Regions from separate parts of the Mesorhizobium sp. LCM 4577 genome, predicted to be linked through region 1. Evidence: riboswitches for the same ligand, from Rfam matches in the RefSeq annotation. Region 1 holds a riboswitch; each other region holds the start of a gene.

Region 1 (6,149 bases):
GCGCGAAGCCGAGCCTGGGGGGCTAAGGGCAACCATCAGCGTGCGGAAGCCGACCGCAAGAAGGCGCTGAGCCTCGGGGCGGAGTGAGAAGGGTGTCGGAGCGCAGGCGGATGTCACCTTGGAAATGGCTGCAAGTGGTGGCGGTCGTCCCCGTGAGCATCATTGGGTCTAACGTGATGCCAACGATGTTCGGCGGCGGACATCGCCACCATCAGCCAATGGCGATGCCGCCCCGGACGCTGACCACCGCCGACATCGATGCCGAGATCCGGAAGCAGAATCTCGGAATCTTCGAGGCCATCGCCCGGGAATTTCCGGACGACTACGATGCGATGCTGCGCAAGATCACTGCCGCGGCCCAGGCTGGAAACCAAACAGAAGTGCGCAATATCAGCAGGCAGGCGGTCGCCGATCTCCGGCACAGATATGCACCGCTGCTGCCCACGGCCCCCGACAGCAATGCTTGGGAAGTGCTTTCGGCGCAACTCGACATGCTCAATCATGTCATGGCGCGCGAAACGCCGGCCACCTGCAACAATTACCTGCGCAACGGGCCGGACGCGATCAGCGCGCCCGGCCACGATTTCCTGGCCGACATGGACAGGATCGGCGCCGCGCTGTTCCGCGCCTACGGCGCCGCCAAAAGAAGCGGCCTGCCGACGGTCGCGCCCAGCGATCAGGATTGGTCGCTGGTCGCTGACATTTTCAAAAAGATCGGGGGCACGCCGGCCGAGATGGAGGCCGTCTCAAACGCCAACCCGGACTTTCCGGGCCTGTGTCCGGCCATGGCGAAATTCTATGAAGCCGCCCTGTCGCTGCAAGGCGAACCGGGGTGGCACATCAAAACCTCGCTGCTTCGCACCATCGTCAAGAATTAGGCTCCGCACCGGATTTCCCGGCAAGGTCCCGGCGCAAAGCCGCGTTCCTTCGGCGCTTGGCCGCTACCCCAGAAACTCGTTCGTGAAATACGCGCCCAAAGCCGGCTTGTCCTTCAACGCCTTGCCGTTGCCGTCAAGCAATATCCCCGAGGCAAACAAATACCCGCCCATCGCTTCCATCTTGGCCTTGTCCATCGTACCGATGGCGCCGTTTGCGCTCTTCAGGAAATGGCCGTCGTTCAGCGCCTTCAGCGATGCATCGATCAGCGCCGGGTTGGTGAGCGTGTCCTTGTTGGCGGCGATCAGCAGCTCGCCTGCCTCCTGGGCATGATCCACGGCGAATTCGTAGCCGCGCCGCGTCGCCTGGACGAAGGCCGCGGCGGCCTTCGGGTTGGCGACGAGGTAGGCGTTGCTGGAGACGATCAGCGTGGTGTGCTCGTCCGGCACGCCGTAATCGGCGTAGCGGAAGCTGCGCTGCTTGAGGCCCTTCAGCTCGGCCTCGACGCCTTCCCAGGTCGAGACTTCCAGCGTGAAATCTACCGCGCCGTTGGCCAGTGCGTCGTAGGCGGAGGTGCCCAGCGTCACGGTCGAAAAATCGCCCTTGCCGCCGTCATGGCGGATGATGGTCTGCAGCAGCGCATTCTCCCAGGCGCTGCCGAAGCCGCCATAGGTCAGGCCGTCGAGATTTTTCGGACTTTGAATAGCGGTGCGGTCGGCGTTGAAGACGACGCGGCCGGTCTCCGATTGGACGACGGCATAGACGGCCTTCAGGTCGGCTCCGGCGCTCTTTTGCGTGAACAGGCCGAGCGAGCCGGAAATGCCGAAATCGGCATTGCCACTGGCGACCAGCGTGCCCGAACCCGTGTCGCCATAGGGCAGGATCTCCACCTCCAAGCCTGCGTCGCGGTAAAAGCCTTTGTCGCGCGCCACGAACAGGCCAACGTGGTTGGTGTTGACCGTCCAGTCGAGCGCGACGGTGATCTTTTGCGATGCGGCCCGGGCACGCGTGGCGGCTCCGGCAAATGGCAGGCTGGCGGCCAGAAGCAGCGCCTGGCGGCGGGTAATATCAATCATTTCGGTTCTCCATCGGGTGTTCGTTGATTGGGACCGGCCGGCCAAGCAGCGTGTCGAGGATGTCGGCCTCGATCGCCGCCGCCTCGCGGGCGAGCTCGGCACTTTCGGTGCGCGGGCGCGGCAGCGGCACCGCCACTTCACGCACAATCCGTGCGGGGCGCTCGGACAGCACATAGATGCGGTCGGACAGAAGCACGGCCTCGCGCACGTCATGGGTGATAAGCAGCGCCGTCCAGCGGTGGCTCCGCCAGATCGTCTCCAGCCAGCGCTGCATAGCCGCGCGGGTCAGCGCGTCGAGCGCGCCGAAAGGCTCGTCGAGCAACAGCATGTCGCGCTGCTGCACCACGGTGCGCAAGAGCGCCGCGCGCTGGCGCATGCCGCCGGACAGCTCGGCCGGCCAGGCGCGCTCGAAGCCGGCAAGACCGAACTCGGCGAACAACGGCGCCACGCGCTCGCGCGCCGTGCTGCGCTTCATGCCCTGCACTTCCAGCCCCAGCGTCGCATTGTCGATGATGCGCCGCCACGGCATCAGCGCGTCGCGCTGCGGCATGAAGGCGAAGCGGGCGCCGTCGAGCGGCGCGCCGTCGAAGCGCATCTCGCCCTCGCCCCGGATCGCGCCGGTGAGCAGTTGGAACAATGTCGACTTGCCGGCACCGGAAGGGCCGAGGATCGAGACGAATTCACCCGCCGCGACATGAAGCGAAATGCCGGCCAGCACCTCGAGCGCGCCAAAGCTTTTGCGCAGGTCGCGGAGCTCGAGGCGCTTCATCGCCGGCCCTCCCCGGAAGGCCTGTTGCCGCCATGCCCCGCCCTTTCGCCCTTTGCATTTTCCCACGGCATGGCCAGGCGCTGCACCAGCACGGCAAGGCCGAACAACACCAGCGTCAGCGCCGAGCTGACGGCGACCGCCGCGAGCACAAGGTCGGGCCGGAAATTGTTCTTGGCGCTGAGCATGTAGATACCCAGCCCCTTCGCCGCGCCCGCATATTCGGCGAAGATCGCGCCCACCACCGCATAGGTGATGGAGATCCTCAGGCCCGCGAAGAAATAGGGCAGCGCCGACGGCAGCCGCGCGAGCCAAAAGATGCGCCAGCGCCCTGCCCCCATGGCGGCGAGCAGCTGGCTGATTTCGGTGCTCGTGGCGGCGTAGCCCTCGACCAGCGCCACCATCATCGGGAAGAAGGTGACCAAAGCCACGAGCAGTATCTTCGGCAACAGCCCGAAGCCGAACCACAACACCACCAGCGGCGCGATCGCCACCAGCGGCAAGGTCTGACTGGCGATCAGCAGCGGGAACAGCGCCCGGCGCAGGGGGGCCAAAAAATCGACCAGCGCCGAGAGGATGAAGGCTGCGACGAGAGAGAAGGCGAAGCCGGCCAGCGTGGCGCGGATGGTGGGCAGCGTGTTGTCGGCCAGTGCCGCGCGATTCTCCCAGGCTTGCGCCAGCACGCGGGACGGCGCGGGGAGCACAGTAGGGGCTATGCCGCCGAAGCGGGCGTAGAGCTCCCAGGCGGTGAGGAAAAGGGCGAAAGCCAGTGCGGCGGGGAAGAAATTAGCGAAGGTTCGCGTGAAGGTTAATCTCTCCCCTTGCGCGGGAGATTGGCCGTCGCGACCGCTTTCGCCAATCGTCGAAAGTTCTCTCGACGAAGCGCCCTCTCCCCCGCGCAARGGATCGTACCAAACAGCCACGACATCTACCTCGACAGCTCGAGCTTGCGCGGGCTCAAACCGCGGTCGGGCTGTTCGCCGAAATCGTTATGTCGAGCGTCACATGCCCGGCGCCAGGGCCGAAGCGGCAGAACGCCTCGTTCAGCGTGGCGAACACCGCGCCGGCGTCGCCGCGCAGCTTGGTGCAGAAATGCTTCGAGCGCTCGAAGACGCCGGACTGTTTCAGGAAGTCGATGCAGCCATAGATCTCGTCCATGTGGTCACCGGTGCCCATCACATAGAGCGAGAACTGCGCCGCCACCGCCTGGCTGGTCGAGGGTGTCGCATGCACGGCACTGAGCGCGGCCGCCTTGCGTTCCTCGAGCGGGATCGCCGGGCCGCCGATCTCGTCGGAGCGGCAGATCGGGTCGTCCGGCTCGCCGGGGCAGCCGCGCGAGACCGCGGCCGACAGCACGCAATGATTACCGCTTTTGGCGGCCGCCACGAACAGGTCACGCATTGCGGGAAACAGCACTTCGGGCGGCCCGACCAGCAGCGTTGAAATGTCGTCGGTCTCGATCCYCAGCCTGTCGCGGTAAGGGTCGAGCGCACCGAGCGCGCCAAGGATGACGCCGACGAAATCGTCGGCCATGGGATAAAGGGAAATCTGTGCGCCGGAAAACATGGCCCGCCTCGCTCCGCTGGTATTATCCAGATCAGCTTTAGGGTCCGGAGGCTTGCCGCCACCATCTCAGCCCCGACCGTACGGAGCACCCCTGTGGATGGCCGGTTAAAGCACTGTTCGAGCGAAAGGGGAAGCGTTTTTTTGCAGAGCCAATTGGGCGGGGAGCCTCATCTCCCCCGAAGGGGAGATGGCCGGTTATGAGATTTTCGCGGATTCTTTATAGCCGCTTTATCGTTCAAATTGTACGAATCGCGCTTGCTTACTTTTCGTACATAAAGTACGATACTTCCCTTCTTTTGAGGGGACTTGCTTGGACACCGCGAACCATGCCGCTTTCGCCGACCTCTCCCGCCCCTTGCTGTCGCCACTGCCGCTCGCCGAGCGCGAACGTCTTGCCGGCGCATGGCGCATGGCCAGCCAGGACATCGCCGACGACATCCGCTTCATCCGGCAATATCTGAAAGTGATCGCCGAGAAGGACGAGCGGCTTTCGACCGGCACGCTGGTGCATGGCCGCGCCTATGTCGAGGCCTGCGCGGCCTGGCTGCCGGAGACTGTGGCGCGATATTCGCGCAATCTGAGGCTGATCAGCGAATGCGAAAGCGCGATGACGGCGGCGGGGATAAGGTTTGCCCGGTCGAGCGATGCGTGGTGAGTCCGGACAATCGCAGCGCTGCAACCCTTAGGCCACCCGTCGCAAAATGCATCGTTTCACACAATTGCCAATTGGTGGACGCGCACGAGCGGCCGGTGGTTAATTCCTCTCAGGCGAAGGAGGGTAAGCCGCATACCAGGGAGGAATTCGTTTTGATGGACCAGCGCATCGACATCGGCATACAGCCCGACGACCAACCCTACGAAGTCACCTCATTCGCCCGGAAGCACGGCCTGACTATCCCCGTCGCGGACGCGGTCCTTTTCGCCAAGGGTCCGTCGCCGTCGCGGGCCGCCTGCGACACGGCCGCGCTGGCTTTCCTGTGCGCGGTCGCGCGATACGCCGGAAAGCAAGGACGGCGGTAGCCCCGCCTACCAGCTGAACTGCAGCCCCGCGCTGCCGCCGACCTGACTGCCGGCGAAGGCAATGCCGAGCGTGCCGGTCAGCCGGCCGCCATGGGCAGTGAGGGGAAGGCTCGGTGCTGCCGATACAGGGCGCCACAAATCGACGTGCCGGGAATCGAAGCGCGAGACACGGCCGCGCCTTCACCTTCCGTGGATCGAATGAGGCTTGGCAGCGGCGGTCGCCGGAGATCAGGCCTTGGCTTTCGGTTTGACCGCCTTTGCCTTGGCGGGGGCCTTGGGTTTGGGCTTCTCGGCCTTGGCGGCGGCCTTCTTCGAACTCTTCGCCTTCGGCTTGCCTGCGGCATCGATCTCGGCGGTCGCCTGATCCCAATGCTCCATGTGGGCGCCCTCGGGCCGGCCGGCCTGCTCCCAGATCTCGTGTGCCCGCTGGCGAATGCGTTCGTGCCTGTCGTCCGTCACTGTCGCCTCCTGATGTTGGGACGGTCCCCGGCGCGAACATTAGCCGAATTTTCACGCGGCGTCTTCGCTATCGCATGCAAGCGATCGACTTTGACGGCAATTTCGCTCAGTGTCCGTCGATGACGACCGCGACGCCCAGATGCGCTGCCTTCTTTGTAATCAATCCGGCCAAATCCGCGTCAGAGCGGTCGGTTCCTGTACGCTGGCGCAGCAGGGAAATTGCCTCTTGCATCGACAGCAGGCCGGTTCTGTGCTCGGCCAGCAGCTTGTCGACCATGGCGGCGACACTCGGCGATTCGACGTGTGGATGATGCATGGCAACGACTCCTCCTCGTTGCCTCCCAAACCCGCTGTTGATCCTACGCCCTATGTCCACTTAGGAGAAG
Region 2 (8,510 bases), on a different contig from region 1:
TGCCTTGCGGTCTTCTAGCTTCGAGCCGCCGCGCTGCGCCAGCATGTCGGAATAGCCGCCGGCATATTCGATCCAGCGGCCGTTGCCCTCTGGCGCGATCACGCTGGTGACGGTGCGGTCGAGGAAGTCGCGGTCGTGGCTGACCAGGATCACCGTGCCGGCAAAGCCCGCGACCAATTCCTGCAGCAGTTCCAACGTCTCCATGTCGAGATCGTTGGTCGGCTCGTCGAGCACCAGAAGGTTCGCCGGCCGCGCCAGAACGCGGGCCAGCAGCAGCCGCGCCCGCTCGCCGCCGGAAAGCTCGCGCACCGGCGTGCGCGCCTGCTCGGGCTTGAACAGGAAATCCTTCATGTAGGAGACGACATGGCGCTGCTCGCCATTGACGAGCAGGTTCTCGCCGCGCCCGTCGGTCAGGTAGTGCGCCAGCGTCTCCTGCGGGTCGACGGCCTCGCGTTTCTGATCGAGCGTCGCGATCTCGAGATTGACACCGAGCCGCACGGTGCCGGCATCCGGCGCCAGCTCTCCGGTCAGCATCTTCAGCAATGTCGTTTTGCCCGCGCCGTTCGGGCCGACCAGGCCGACGCGGTCGCCGCGCTGGATGCGGGTCGAGAACCCTTTGACCACGGTGAGGTCGCCAAAGCTCTTGTCGATGGCCTTGGCTTCGATCACCAGCTTGCCGGATTCGGCGGCGTCGCTCGCCACCATGGTGGCGGTGCCCTCGGCGCCGCGATGGCTGCGGAAGCGCTGGCGCATGGTCTGCAATTCGCCGAGCCGGCGCATGTTGCGCTTGCGCCTGGCGGTCACGCCGTAGCGCAGCCAGTGCTCCTCGCGCACGATCTGGCGGCCGAGCTTGTGCTGCTCGCGCTCCTCCTCCTCCAGCACCTGGTCGCGCCACTCCTCGAAATGCGCGAAGCCCTTGTCCAGGCGCCGCGTCTGGCCGCGGTCGAGCCAGACGGTGGCGCGCGAGACGCGCTCGAGAAAGCGGCGGTCGTGCGAGATCAGGATCACCGCGGAAGAGGTGCGGGCAAGCTCTTCTTCCAGCCACTCGATGACCGAGAGATCGAGATGGTTGGTCGGCTCGTCGAGCAAAAGGATGTCGGGCTCGGGCGCCATGACACGGGCTAGCGCAGCGCGGCGCGCCTCGCCGCCTGAAAGATCGTTCGGCCGCTCCTCGCCGGTGAGGCCGAGATGTTCCATCAGATAGGTGGCGCGATGCGGATCGTCGGCCGGGCCGAGGCCGGCTTCGACATAGGCGCGCACGCTGGCGAAACCGTCCATGTCGGGCATCTGCGGCAGATAGCGGACCGTGGCCGAGGGTTGGCGGAAGACCTCGCCGTCCTGCGGCTCGATCATGCCGGCGGCGATCTTGAGCAGCGTCGACTTGCCCGAGCCATTGCGGCCGACCAGCGCGATCTTCTCGCCGGCGGATGCGCTGAGCGCCGCGCCGTCGAGCAGCGGCGTGCCGCCGAAGGTCAGTTTAATGCCGTCGAGGTTGAGGAGTGGCGGCGCCATATCAGCTTTCTGGAAGAGGATAAGGGTGGGCCAGAAGCAGCGCCCGGCCGCGCTCCAGCGCGATGCCGAGCCGCCCTTTGACCTCGTTTGATATAGTGAGCGAGGAGCCGAACGCCACCTCGACGCGGTCGAGCGGCCATTTGGCGCCGGTCACAGTCAGGCCGCCAAGCTCGGAGAAGCCGAGCACCGAAAACAAGGTGCCCTCATCATAGTCGAAGCTCGATTTGCCGGGCAGGATCGGAACGCCTTCCTGCGCGCCGCTCGTCAGCAGCACCCGCGTGCCGGCGGCGGCCAGCCGCACGGCCAGCGCCAGATGCAGGACGGCATGGTCGGCGCGCTTGCCGCCAAAGGCTCCGGCCAGCACCAGGCTGGTGGCGCCGCGCTGAAGCGCTTCCGCTATGGCGAGCTCTCCGTCGGTCATGTCCTTCTCGGCCGGGAAGACTTTTCGCGGAACGGCGGCGAGATCATCCGGCAGGTTGGCCGGCACCGAATCGAAATCGCCAACCCAGAGTTCCGGGACGATATCCAGCAAGCGGGCATGGCCGATGCCGGCGTCGGCGGCGATGACGCGCGAGCCAGTGATCTGGCGTTCGAGCCGGGGCGTGCGGATGAGTTCGCCGCCAAGCAGGATGGTGAATGTGCCCATGGGCGTCGCCCTTACCAGCCCACCGGGCGAAACGGAAGCCGGATGCAGTGCGCTTCGGTTGCGAACCCTGCCGGCGAACATTAGCTGCCCGGCAAAACTTCCGCTTGCGCGCCGCTTCGGCCGGGCCTATCTGTCGAAACGCTCTAACGGGGTGCCGGACGTGATCCGGCTGAGAGGCGATCAAGCCAACCCGCTGAACCTGATCCGGTTTGTACCGGCGGAGGGATTAGACGTTTCGGACCATCCGGCGCCTCAATTCCTTGTCACTCGAACGAAGGAGGCGCCGATGCGCGCAATGCTGTCCAATCTCATTCTCGCAACCGGCCTTGTTGCGCTTCTGGCGGGCGTCGCGCCTGCCYAGGCCAAGGACAAGCTCACCGTCTATACTTATGAAAGCTTCACCGCCGATTGGGGACCCGGACCGGCCGTGAAGAAGGAATTCGAGGCCGAATGCGGCTGCGATCTCGAATTCGTCTCGGTGGCCGACGGTGTGGCGCTGCTCAACCGCGTCAAGCTCGAAGGCGCCGGCACCAAAGCCGATGTCGTGCTTGGCCTCGACACCAATCTGACGGCGGACGCGAAGGCGAGCGGCCTCTTCGCGCCGCATGGCGAAGTCTCCGGGATCAATGTGCCCGGAGGCTGGAGCGACGACACTTTCGTGCCCTTCGACTATGGCTATTTCGCCGTCGTCTACGACACGCAGAAGCTGAAAGTCCCGCCGAAGAGCCTGAAGGAGCTGGTGGAAGGCAGCGGCACCGACAAGATCGTCATCCAGGATCCGCGCACCTCGACGCCCGGCCTTGGCCTGCTTTTGTGGGTGAAGTCTGTCTATGGCGACAAGGCGCCGGAAGCCTGGGCCAAGCTCAAGACCAAGGTCCTGACGGTGACGCCGGGCTGGAGCGAGGCCTATGGCCTGTTCACCAAGGGCGAGGCTCCGATGGTGCTCTCCTACACCACCTCGCCGGCCTACCACATGGTGGCCGAGAACACCGAGCGCTACCAGGCGGCCTCCTTCGAGGAGGGCGAATACCTGCAGATCGAGGTTGCCGGCATCACCACGGCCGGCGCGAAGAACCCGCTGGCGCAGAAATTCATCGCCTTCATGACCGGACCGAAGTTCCAGGACGTCATTCCGGAGACCAACTGGATGTTCCCGGCCGGCAAGACCGACAAGCCGCTCAACCCGGCCTTCGACAAGCTGGTGAAGCCGACCAAGACCTTGCTGTTCAGTCCTGAGGAAGTGGCGGCCAACCGCAAGGCCTGGGTGGATGAGTGGCTGGCGGTGATGAGCAAGTAGGGCTGCGATGCTTGCGCCAAGGCCCCCCTCTCTGTCCTGCCGGACATCTCCCCCTCAAGGGGGGAGATTGGCTGTCACGCCGACTTTCGCCAATCTCCAATGCTGCAGGACTAAGCGGGGCGTCGAAGCTGCTAATCTCCCCCCTAGAGGGGGAGATGGCCGGCAGGCCAGAGGGGGGCGCGAAGGAACGCGGCGTTCGCTGAATCTCAACAAGGTGCAGCGTGCACGCCACGCGTGACTCCCGCATAACCGCTGGCGTCATCGCTCTTGCAGCAATCGCCATCCTCATCGGCGGCGCCTTCGCCGGCCTCGCCATCGAAGGCGCGCATGACCTCTCCGGCGCTGCCGCCGCCTTCGACAGCTATCTCTTTCGCGTCGCCCGCTTCACGCTTTGGCAGGCGGCTCTCTCGACGCTCCTGTCGGTCGCGCCGGCGCTGCTCGTGGCGCGCGCCTTGTCCCGGCATCCAGCCTTTCCCGGCCGCCGACTGATCCTGCAACTGTTCACCGTGCCGCTGGCATTGCCGGCAATCGTCGCCGCGCTCGGCATATTGGCGCTCTACGGTCGCGCCGGGTACTTTGCCGGCGTCTTCGCCGGGCTTGGCGGCGGAGAATGGCCCGGCATCTACGGCCTCTCCGGCATCCTGGTCGCGCATGTCTTCTTCAACCTGCCCTTGGCGACGCGCCTGTTCCTGGAGTCGCTGGGCACCATTCCCGCCGACCAGTGGCGACTGGCGAGCCAGCTTGGGATGAGCGCCCGCCCGGCCTTCCGGCTGATCGAATGGCCGGTGCTGCGCGCGGCCTTGCCGGGGATCGCCGGACTGGTCTTCATGCTCTGCATCACCTCCTTCACCATCGTGCTGACGCTGGGCGGCGGTCCGGCCGCGACGACGCTGGAGGTCGCCATCTACCAGGCGCTGCGCTTCGATTTCGATCCCGCGCGCGCCGTGGTGCTGACGCTGTTGCAGATCGCGCTGACCTTCATCGTGGTCGTCGCTCTCACGCGGCTCGGCGCCAACGCCGTCGGCGACGCCAATCTGCCGGTGGCGCCGCGCCGCTACCTTTCGGCGGGCCGCATGGAGAGCGTGCTGAATGGCGGCCTCATCGTGCTTGCCCTGCTGTTCGTCGCCGGACCGATGGCGGCGACGGTGGTTTCAGGTCTGGAGGCCGATCTCGGCCGATTGGCGGGCGAGGAGGCGGTGCGCCGCGCGACGCTCACCAGCGCGGGCCTTGCTTTGCTTGCGGCGCTGCTCAGCGTGACCTTGTCGCTGGCGCTGATCGCGGCGCGGCGCGCGCTGGCCCTGCGGCGCCGTGCCGGCAGCGCCATGTCGCTGCTCGAGCACGCCGCCGACACCGGAGCCGGCTTCGTGCTCGTCGTGCCGCCGATCGTGCTTGGCGCCGGCTGGTTCCTGGCGTTGCGCAGCATCACCGATGTCTTCGCCATCGCGCCGGTCATGGTCGTCGCCGTCAATGCGGTGATGGCCATGCCCTTCGCCATCCGCGCCATTCGCCCGGCCTATGATGCGGCGAGCGAACGCCATGAGCGGCTTTGCCTGGCGCTCGGCATATCCGGCTGGACCCGGCTCAGCCTGATCGACTGGCCGTCGCTGAGGCGGCCCTTGGCCACCGGATTCGCCTTCGCCATGGCGCTGTCGCTCGGCGATCTCGGGGTGATCGCGCTGTTCGGCAGCGATTCCGTACAGACCTTGCCCTATCTGCTTTTGGCGCGCATGGGCAGCTACCGGACCGCCGACGCCGCGGGACTCGCCTTGCTGCTCGGCCTCGTCTGCCTGATGCTGGTGGTCGTTGCTGACTGGCTGGGGCGGGAAGGAAAGTCATGACGACGACGATCGACGGCACCGCCGCGCATAAGGGCCTCACCGTCACGCTGGATGGTATCGCGTTCAGCTACGGCGAATCTTCCTTCCGCTTCGATGCCGAATTCGCGGCGGGCAGGATCACCGCCATCATGGGGCCGAGCGGTTCCGGCAAGTCGACGCTGCTCAATCTGATAGCCGGCTTCGAAACGCCCGATGCGGGCAGGGTGCTGATCGGCGGCATCGACATCGGCGACACGCCGCCTTCGGCGCGACCGGTGTCGATGGTGTTCCAGGAAAACAATTTGTTTGCCCACCTTTCGGTCGAAGCCAATGTCGGACTCGGCCGCTCGCCGTCGCTGAAACTCGGCGAGGCCGACCGCGTTGCCGTCGCCGAGGCACTGGCGCGTGTGGGCCTGGCGGGCAAGGAAAAGCGGCTGCCGCGCGAGCTTTCCGGCGGCGAGCGGCAGCGCGTGGCGCTGGCGCGGGTGCTGCTGCGCGACCGGCCGGTCTTGCTGCTCGACGAGCCTTTCGCATCGCTCGGCCCGGCGCTGCGCGAGGACATGCTCGATCTTGTCGCCGGCATCCATGCCGAACGCGAAATGACGGTGCTGTTCGTCACGCATCAGCCGGAGGATGCGCGCCGCATCGGCCAGGACGTGGCATTTCTCGATGAAGGCACGATCGCGGCGGCCGGGCCGGCCGACGATTTCTTCGACCGGTCTGGACCGGATGCGTTCAGGCGCTATATCGGCGATCAAGGCGGCACCGTTGCCGGATCACAACATATTGCCCGGAAGCGGACATAATTTACGGCCAAACCGGCAACGGGTGATCCGGCGTTTGCTTGCCTTGTCCGGGGGAGTATGGCTAGGTCCGGCCATGCTGGTCCGGCTGGGCCGTGATTTGCCGAAAGATGTCGAAAGGAAGCCGATCTGTCGACCGGCACTGAGAAAGTGTGGATGAGGCCACTGGCACGATTTTTCGCGCTGGCGAGCGTTGCCGTGGCGCTTGCCAGCTGCCAGATGTTCACGCCGCCGGACGTGCAGGAGAGCGGCTTCCAGCCTTCCGACAAGCCGATCACCGTCGACAACGTCGTCGCCAACGCCAAGCTCGCCGAAATGGCGAAAGCGCAGCATCCACGGATTCTCGCCACCTATGGCGGCGAATATTCCGATCCTAAGCTGGAACGCATGGTGGCCAAGGTCGTCGGCAATCTGACGGTGGTGTCGGCCAACCCGACCCAGACCTATCGCATCACCATCCTCAACTCACCCAATGTCAACGCCTTCGCGCTGCCGGGTGGCTATCTTTATGTGACGCGCGGGCTGCTGGCGCTGGCCAACGATTCCTCCGAGCTTGCCGCCGTCATCGCGCATGAGATGGGCCACGTCACCGCCAACCATGGCCTGCAGCGGCAGCAGCTCGAGGCCGAGGAAGGCCTGGCGACCAAGGTGGTTTCCGACGTGCTCGGCGACAGTCCGACGGCCAAGGCGGCGCTGATCCGCGGCAAGCTGAGGCTGGCGCAATTCTCGCGCAACCAGGAACTCCAGGCCGACGCCATCGGCATCAAGTCGATCGGCGAGGCGGGCTACGATCCTTACGCCGCCGGCCGTTTCCTGCAGTCGATGTCGGCTTACACGGATTTCCGCTCGGTCAGCGGCGCCACCGACGCCAGCCTCGACTTCCTGGCGACGCACCCCAACACGCCACAGCGCATCGAGCTGGCGCAGCGCCTTGCGCGTAATTTCGGCCCGCCCGGCGTCGGCACGCGCGACCGCGACGCATTTCTGGCCGGCATAGACGGCCTGCTCTACGGCGACACGCCGGAAGAAGGCTATGTGCGCGGCCAGACCTTCATGCACCCCAATCTCGGCGTCTCCTTCACGGTGCCGGACGGCTTCGTCATCGACAATTCGGCGGCCGCGGTGACCGCGACCGGGCCGGGCGACATCGCCATCCGTTTCGATGGCGTGGCGATCGACAAGTCGGTCTCGCTCACCGATTACATCCGCAGCGGCTGGGTGGCGGGGCTCGAAGACGCCAGCGTGCGCCAGGAGACGGTCAACGGCAACGAGGCGGCTATGGCGCATGCCAGCGCGCAAGGCTGGCAGTTCGATATCGCGGTGATCCGCGCCGGCGGGCAGGTCTACAGGTTGCTGACGGCCGCGCCTTCGGCCAGCACCGCGCTGGACCCGGTCGCGCGCTCGGTCAGCGGCTCCTTCCGCGTGCTGAGCCCGGCCGAGAAGGCGGCGCTGAAGCCGCTGCATATCCGGGTCGTCACCGTCCAGGCCGGCCAGACGATGGGTTCGCTCGCGGCCCAGATGGTCGGCGTCGACCGCAAGCTAGACCTCTTCCGCGTGCTCAACGCCATGTCGCCCGGCGCCAGCGTATCGGCCGGCGACAAGGTCAAGATCGTCACCGACAGGTAGCGTGTCGCGAGTTCAGCCCGACCGGGCTCCGTCGGCTGCTTGAACAATCGCCCGGTCGGGAGCCGTTGTCGTCACAAGCCGTCGCTGCCGGTTTCGCCACCCTCACTTTGGCCACCACCGGTACTGCCGCCGCCGGCGCGATTGGCGCCCTGGTTGCCGCCACTCCAGGGTGTCCTCCCGGTTTCCGGCGGCACCGGCTTGACCGTTGGCGTTACTGGAACTGTCGGTGCGATGGTCTTCGGTTTCGACACGGGCACGCGGACCACCTTTATCTTCGTGATGACCTTCGGGGGCTTGCAAGCCATGACCGCGGGACGCGCGAGATGCGCCGCAAGGCCCAGGATGCCCATCGAGTACACGTCCTGCCGCTCCATGCCGGCCTTGAGGAAAGCCAGCGCGCGGTCCGGGTCGGTGGGTACGCCATTGCGGCCTTCCTTGAAGATCATCGCAAGGTTCTTCATGGCATCGACATGTCCCATCGCCGCTGCCTGGAGCAGCAGGTCGAGCCCCTTGCCGGTATCACGCTGGACGCCGAGACCGTCGAACAAAGCGCGGCCCCAGACGGCCATGGCGTAGGGGTCTCCCTTGTCGGACGCTGTCGAATAGAGGTCGTTCGCCTTCGCCAAGTCGACGGAGCCGATAGAGCCGAGCGCGAACAGGGCGCGGATATGTCCCTTGTCCGCGGCCTCCTGGATCGCCTGTCTGGCTTCGTCGATCCTGCCGGACGCCAGAAGCGTCCGCCCCAACTCGTAACGGAAGCGCGCAATGTCGGGATAGGATTTCACCGCCGCCTCGCAGGCTTCGACAGC
Region 3 (5,926 bases), on a different contig from region 1:
GCCATGCACACGCTGCAGGCGACCGGGATGTCCGTAAGGTCTCGCTCTGGCTCGGACGCGCCAGCCTCCAAAGCACGGAAATCCACCTGCGGGCCGACCCGACCGAGATGCGCCGACAACCCAGATGACGCAGTATTTCCGGGCAATGGCGACGTCCCGAGCGCCCTGAAAAATCGTGACCGTCAAAATCGGTCTCGCCAACGCTAGGCGGTCAGTCAGGTAGGAAACCGCTTTGCCGGGAACCTCAGCCGTCGAGGTGGCGAAATATGCGAAGGCTGCGAAAAACTTCGGCTGCACCGCCAGTCCGAGCCTCGAACCGACCGGCTTGGCATTCACGAATTCGATGTCGGCAAACGAAAGGCTCCATTCCTTGGCCAGCGACCCGGGCGAAACACGCAGATCTCAGGAAGGTTCTAGAATCCATTTTCGGCAAAGTCTGGCTTGGAGCATCAATTTTCAGGGAGTAGGTTCATTTTTCATAGTCCCTGGCCGGTTTGAACAGGAATTCGAGAGAAGAGCCCAATTTTCATGGCGGCGGCGCCCGCACGCCGAATTCCTCTATGCCTGCGTTCCACGAACCATCGAACGGGATCTTCCCAACGAAACCGCGTTTCTGCAGCGCTACGATCAGTTCCGGCAACATGTGGATGCCTTTATCGACATGCCCGAGCGGCTGATCGATCTGCTCTTCCGTTTCCTCTACCAGAACGGCGGCCAGCTATCGAACCGCGCCCGCGAAAAGGAATTCGCCGCGCTGACGAATGACGAGGCAGAGCGGATCGAGGAGATCTACGCGCAAACCTTTGGTGCCGATTGAAGGCGTGATCATCGCAAGCACCGAACTTTCAGTCCGGTGATTTGACAATCTTCTTATCCCTTCCCCGCCCTCTACTCGTGCGCGCGATTTGTCGCCGCCTTATGCGCGAACTTTTCCCGCAGTTTGATCAGCAGCCGATCAGCGCCGCGGTCTGCCCGCTGCCTGAAGGCGCTTGACAAAGCGGCGCTGGCCCGGTCAATTCGCAAGCATTCACCAGGGGAGTCCCGGCAAGGGGCTGAGATACTGCTGGCTTTGCGGCGCAGTGACCCGTTGAACCTGATCCAGTTCATACTGGCGTAGGGACGGTGCAAGCGCTTTACGGGAGTTCATGCCCGAAGACCTGTCTCGGCAGGTAAACCGAAGCGTCTTTTCATCCTTCCGGCACAGAACTGGGTCTCCAATGCAACGAGCAAAGGAGCCTCAAATGAATGCCTTGACCCCCACCGTATCGACCGGACCGCTGCCGGCGTCGCGGAAGATCCACAAATCCGGCGCCCGCCATCCGCAGATCAAGGTCCCGATGCGCGAGATCGCCGTTCACCCAACTGCCGGCGAGCCGCCGGTGACGGTCTATGATCCATCAGGCCCCTATACCGATCCCGCGATTGAAACGGATATCGAAAGGGGTCTTGCCCGCGTTCGGCAAGACTGGATCGTGGCGCGTGGCGATGTCGAATCCTATGACGGCCGCCATGTCAGGCCGGAGGACAACGGATTTGCGGCAGGAGAGCGCCTGACGCGGGAGTTTCCGATCCGCAACCGTCCGCTGCGGGCCAAGGCCGGCAAGGCGGTAACGCAGCTTGCCTATGCGCGCGCCGGGATCATCACGCCCGAAATGGAATTCGTTGCCATCCGCGAAAACCTCGGCCGGGAGATCATGCGGAACGGGCTGCAACGGGACGGCGAGGCGTTCGGCGCATCGATACCGGATTTCGTCACGCCGGAATTCGTACGCGACGAGGTGGCGCGCGGCCGCGCGATCATCCCCGCCAACATAAACCATCCCGAGAGCGAGCCGATGATCATCGGCCGCAATTTCCTGGTGAAGATCAACGCCAATATCGGCAATTCCGCCGTCACGTCCTCGATGGCCGAAGAGGTCGAAAAGATGGTCTGGGCGATCCGCTGGGGCGCCGACACGGTCATGGATCTGTCGACGGGCCGCAACATCCACAACATTCGCGAATGGATCGTGCGCAACGCCCCGGTGCCGATCGGCACGGTGCCGCTTTACCAAGCGCTGGAGAAGGTGGGCGGTGTCGCCGAGGATCTGAGTTGGGAAGTCTATCGCGACACGCTGATCGAGCAGGCCGAGCAGGGCGTCGACTATTTCACCATCCATGCCGGCGTGCGGCTGCATTACATCCCGCTCACCGTCGGCCGGGTTACCGGCATCGTCAGCAGGGGCGGCTCGATCATGGCGAAATGGTGCCTGCACCATCACCGCGAGAGTTTCCTTTACGAGCATTTCGACGAGATCTGCGACATTGCCAGAGCCTACGACGTCTCCTTCTCGCTCGGCGACGGCCTTCGTCCCGGCTCGATCGCCGATGCCAATGACCAAGCCCAATTCGCCGAGCTGGAGACGCTTGGCGAACTGACGAAAATCGCCTGGGCAAAGGACTGCCAGGTGATGATCGAAGGCCCTGGCCATGTTCCGATGCACAAGATCAAGCAGAACATGGACAAGCAGCTCGCCGTCTGCGGCGAGGCGCCCTTCTACACGCTGGGGCCGCTGACGACGGACATAGCGCCGGGCTACGACCACATTACGTCCGGCATCGGCGCCGCCATGATCGGCTGGTTCGGCACGGCCATGCTCTGCTACGTGACGCCGAAGGAACATCTCGGCCTGCCGGATCGCAATGACGTCAAGACCGGCGTCATCACCTACAAGATCGCCGCGCACGCCGCCGACCTTGCCAAGGGGCATCCCGCGGCGAAGATCCGCGACGACGCGCTTTCGCGGGCACGGTTCGAGTTCCGCTGGGAAGACCAGTTCAACCTGTCGCTCGATCCCGAGACGGCGCGCTCGCTCCATGACGAGACCTTGCCCAAGGAGGCGCACAAGCTGGCCCATTTCTGCTCGATGTGCGGGCCGAAATTCTGCTCCATGCGCATCTCCCACGACATTCGCGCGGAAGCGCAGAAGGAGGGGATGGCGGCAATGGCGCAGAAATATCGCGCAGGCGGCGATCTCTACATGCCGGTCGAAACGCCCGGAGCGGAAGAACAGGCTTTGGCGCAGAAAGACCAGGAGAGGCACTGAGCCATGTGCCGCGTCCTTGTCAAAGGCGCCGGTGTGGCAGGCCTCACCGCCGCCCATGAATTGGCCGCGCGTGGTGCGTCGGTCACGGTTGCCGAAATTCGCAGCCGGATAGGCGGCAATGCCTCCTGGCTCGCCGGCGGCATGCTCGCCCCCTGGTGCGAAGGCGAAAGCGCCGAGGAGGCGGTTGTCACGCTCGGCATAACTTCGGCCGACTGGTGGGAAAGGGCACTGCCCGGACTCGTGACAAGGGCCGGCACTCTCGTTGTCGCCCATGCGCGCGACGCCTCCGAGCTTGCCCGCTTTGCGGCTCGTACGCGCAATTGTCAGTCCGTCGACGAAGAGGCGATTGCCACCCTCGAACCCGATCTTGCCGGCCGCTTCCGCCAGGGACTCTTCTTTGCCGGTGAAGCTCATCTCGATCCCCGGCGGGTTCTCGAAGCCCTCGCCGGCAAGCTCCGCGCCATGGGCGTCGTATTTCTCCTCGAGGCAGGCGAAATTGCCTGTTCCGACTTCGATCAGGTGATCGACTGCACGGGCATCGCGCGAAGCGACGACGACCTGCGCGGCGTGCGCGGTGAAATGCTGCTCCTGCGCACACGTGATGTCTCGCTTGCCCGGCCCGTGCGTCTCCTCCATCCGCGCCATCCGATCTATATCGTGCCGCGGGCCGATCATCACTTCATGGTCGGTGCGACCATGATCGAAAGCGACCACGATGGGCCGATCACCGCCCGTTCGCTGATGGAGCTCCTCAACGCGGCCTACGCACTGCATCCGGCGTTCGGCGAGGCCGAAATCGTCGAGACAGGAGTGGGCGTGCGTCCCGCCTATCCCGACAATCTGCCGCGGGTTAAGCGTTGGAAGGACGGCACGATCACGATCAACGGCCTTTACCGGCACGGTTTCCTGCTCTCACCGGCCATGGCCGAGCAGGCTGCCAGCCTTCTCTTTAATGCATCTGCCGACAATTGATCTGTCGGCCTGGAGTTTGACAATGAAGCTGATCGTCAATGGCGAAGCGCTTGAGGTCGAGGCGACGACGCTCGCCGCCCTTTTGAAGGAGCTTGACTATGAGGGTGGCTGGCTCGCCACCGCGCTCAATGGCGATGTCGTGCCCGCCGCAGCACGCCCTGAATTCCGTTTGAGCGACGGCGACCGGATCGAAATCCTGTCGCCCATGCAGGGAGGCTAGCCGATGTTCGATCTTCTCGGGACAAAGTTGGCCTCGCGCCTGCTGCTGGGCACCGCCCAATATCCTTCGCCGGCGATCCTTGCCGAAGCGGTCAAGGCGTCGGGCACCTCGGTGGTGACCGTCTCGCTGCGCCGGGAAACGGCCGGCGGCAGGGCCGGCGAACAATTCTGGTCGCTGATCCGTTCGCTCGGTGTGAGGGTGCTGCCGAACACCGCCGGCTGTCACTCCGTGAAGGAAGCCGTGACGACCGCCAAGATGGCGCGCGAGGTCTTCGGCACGTCCTGGATCAAGCTCGAAGTGATCGGCAACCACGACACGCTGCAGCCCGACGTGTTCGCTCTGGTCGAGGCGGCACGCATCCTTTGCGAGGACGGCTTCACTGTATTCCCCTACACCACCGACGACCTTGTCGTCGCCGAGCGGCTGCTCGAGGCAGGCTGCAAGGTGCTGATGCCGTGGTGCGCGCCGATCGGTTCGGCGCTCGGACCGATCAACATCATGGCGCTGCGCGCGCTGCGCGGGCATTTCCCCGACGTTCCGTTGATCGTCGATGCGGGGCTCGGACGACCATCGCACGCGGCAACCGTCATGGAACTCGGCTTTGACGCCGTGCTCCTCAACACGGCGGTCGCCAAGGCTGCCGATCCGGTGGGCATGGCGCGGGCTTTCAGCAAGGCGGTCGATGCCGGTCGCGAAGCCTTCTGTTCGGGGCTGCTCGAGCCGCGCGACGTCGCCGTGCCATCGACGCCTACAATCGGCAGGGCGGTATTTTCATGAAGCTCGATCCCTTCTACCTGATCGTCGACAGCGCCGCCTGGATCGAGCGGCTGGTGCCGCTCGGCGTCAGGCTGGTGCAGCTTCGCATCAAGGACATGGGCGAGGACAGGCTGCGGGCGGAAATCCGCAAGGCAAAGGCCTTGTGCGCACGACATGACTGCCAGCTCATCGTAAACGATCATTGGCACCTCGCGATCGAGGAGCGCTGCGACTTCGTCCATCTCGGCCAGGAGGATCTGCAAGCCGCCAACCTCCAGCAGATACGGGCAGCCGGCATCAGGCTCGGACTGAGCACCCACGATCATGCCGAACTGGAAACGGCGCTGGCAGCCGAGCCCGACTACGTAGCGCTTGGTCCCGTCTATCCGACCATCCTGAAGAAGATGAAATGGGCGCCGCAGGGGCTCGAAAGGGTTCGAGCCTGGAAGGACGCCGTCACACCCATTCCGCTGGTCGCCATCGGCGGCCTCAATCCCGAGCGGCTCGACGGCGTTTTCGCGGCCGGCGCCGACAGCGCCGCGGTGGTGACGGACATAACGCTGAACCCGGATCCCGAGGCGCGCACCAGGGAATGGATCGAAAAGACGGAGGAATGGCGCTGAGTCAAAACATGAATGTGCTTGTCGTTGGCGGATCGGATTCCAGCGGGGGCGCCGGAATTGCGCGCGATATCGAAACGATCTCTTCAATCGGTCTGCGCACTTGCGTTGCTGTCACCGCGGTAACGGTGCAGACGCACCACGCCGTTAGGGATATCCGTCACATGCAACCCGGCCTGGTGGCCGATCAAATGCGGGCGGCGTTGCAGGCCAACGCGGTGGCGGCCATCAAAATCGGCATGCTCGCAACTGCGCAGATCATCGCTGCCGTC

Evidence for each region. Region 1 has a riboswitch for thiamine pyrophosphate ahead of LCM4577_RS09255 (YkoF family thiamine/hydroxymethylpyrimidine-binding protein). Riboswitches for the same ligand answer to the same signal wherever they lie in the genome.
Region 2: another riboswitch for thiamine pyrophosphate. It lies ahead of thiB (thiamine ABC transporter substrate binding subunit); the one in region 1 lies ahead of LCM4577_RS09255 (YkoF family thiamine/hydroxymethylpyrimidine-binding protein).
Region 3: another riboswitch for thiamine pyrophosphate. It lies ahead of thiC (phosphomethylpyrimidine synthase ThiC); the one in region 1 lies ahead of LCM4577_RS09255 (YkoF family thiamine/hydroxymethylpyrimidine-binding protein).

What each region holds. Positions count from the first base shown of each region.
Region 1 is NZ_MDDU01000004.1:159,617-165,765, forward strand. It holds gene LCM4577_RS09230 (tetratricopeptide repeat protein) at 1-87, shown strand, start outside; gene LCM4577_RS09235 (hypothetical protein) at 111-878, shown strand; gene LCM4577_RS09240 (ABC transporter substrate-binding protein) at 942-1,952, opposite strand; gene LCM4577_RS09245 (ABC transporter ATP-binding protein) at 1,945-2,721, opposite strand; gene LCM4577_RS09250 (ABC transporter permease) at 2,718-3,488, opposite strand; gene LCM4577_RS09255 (YkoF family thiamine/hydroxymethylpyrimidine-binding protein) at 3,676-4,284, opposite strand; TPP riboswitch at 4,275-4,387, opposite strand; gene LCM4577_RS09260 (hypothetical protein) at 4,595-4,939, shown strand; gene LCM4577_RS09265 (hypothetical protein) at 5,095-5,304, shown strand; gene LCM4577_RS09270 (DUF2934 domain-containing protein) at 5,533-5,763, opposite strand; gene LCM4577_RS09275 (hypothetical protein) at 5,870-6,079, opposite strand.
Region 2 is NZ_MDDU01000007.1:112,047-120,556, forward strand. It holds gene LCM4577_RS12095 (ABC-F family ATP-binding cassette domain-containing protein) at 1-1,512, opposite strand, end outside; gene LCM4577_RS12100 (thiamine diphosphokinase) at 1,514-2,158, opposite strand; TPP riboswitch at 2,296-2,401, shown strand; gene thiB (thiamine ABC transporter substrate binding subunit) at 2,454-3,455, shown strand; gene thiP (thiamine/thiamine pyrophosphate ABC transporter permease) at 3,677-5,293, shown strand; gene thiQ (thiamine ABC transporter ATP-binding protein) at 5,290-6,078, shown strand; gene LCM4577_RS12120 (M48 family metalloprotease) at 6,232-7,701, shown strand; gene LCM4577_RS12125 (caspase family protein) at 7,773-8,510, opposite strand, start outside.
Region 3 is NZ_MDDU01000017.1:59,017-64,942, forward strand. It holds gene LCM4577_RS19410 (hypothetical protein) at 233-817, shown strand; TPP riboswitch at 1,023-1,138, shown strand; gene thiC (phosphomethylpyrimidine synthase ThiC) at 1,242-3,086, shown strand; gene thiO (glycine oxidase ThiO) at 3,090-4,058, shown strand; gene thiS (sulfur carrier protein ThiS) at 4,081-4,278, shown strand; gene LCM4577_RS19430 (thiazole synthase) at 4,282-5,055, shown strand; gene LCM4577_RS19435 (thiamine phosphate synthase) at 5,052-5,657, shown strand; gene LCM4577_RS19440 (hydroxymethylpyrimidine/phosphomethylpyrimidine kinase) at 5,627-5,926, shown strand, end outside.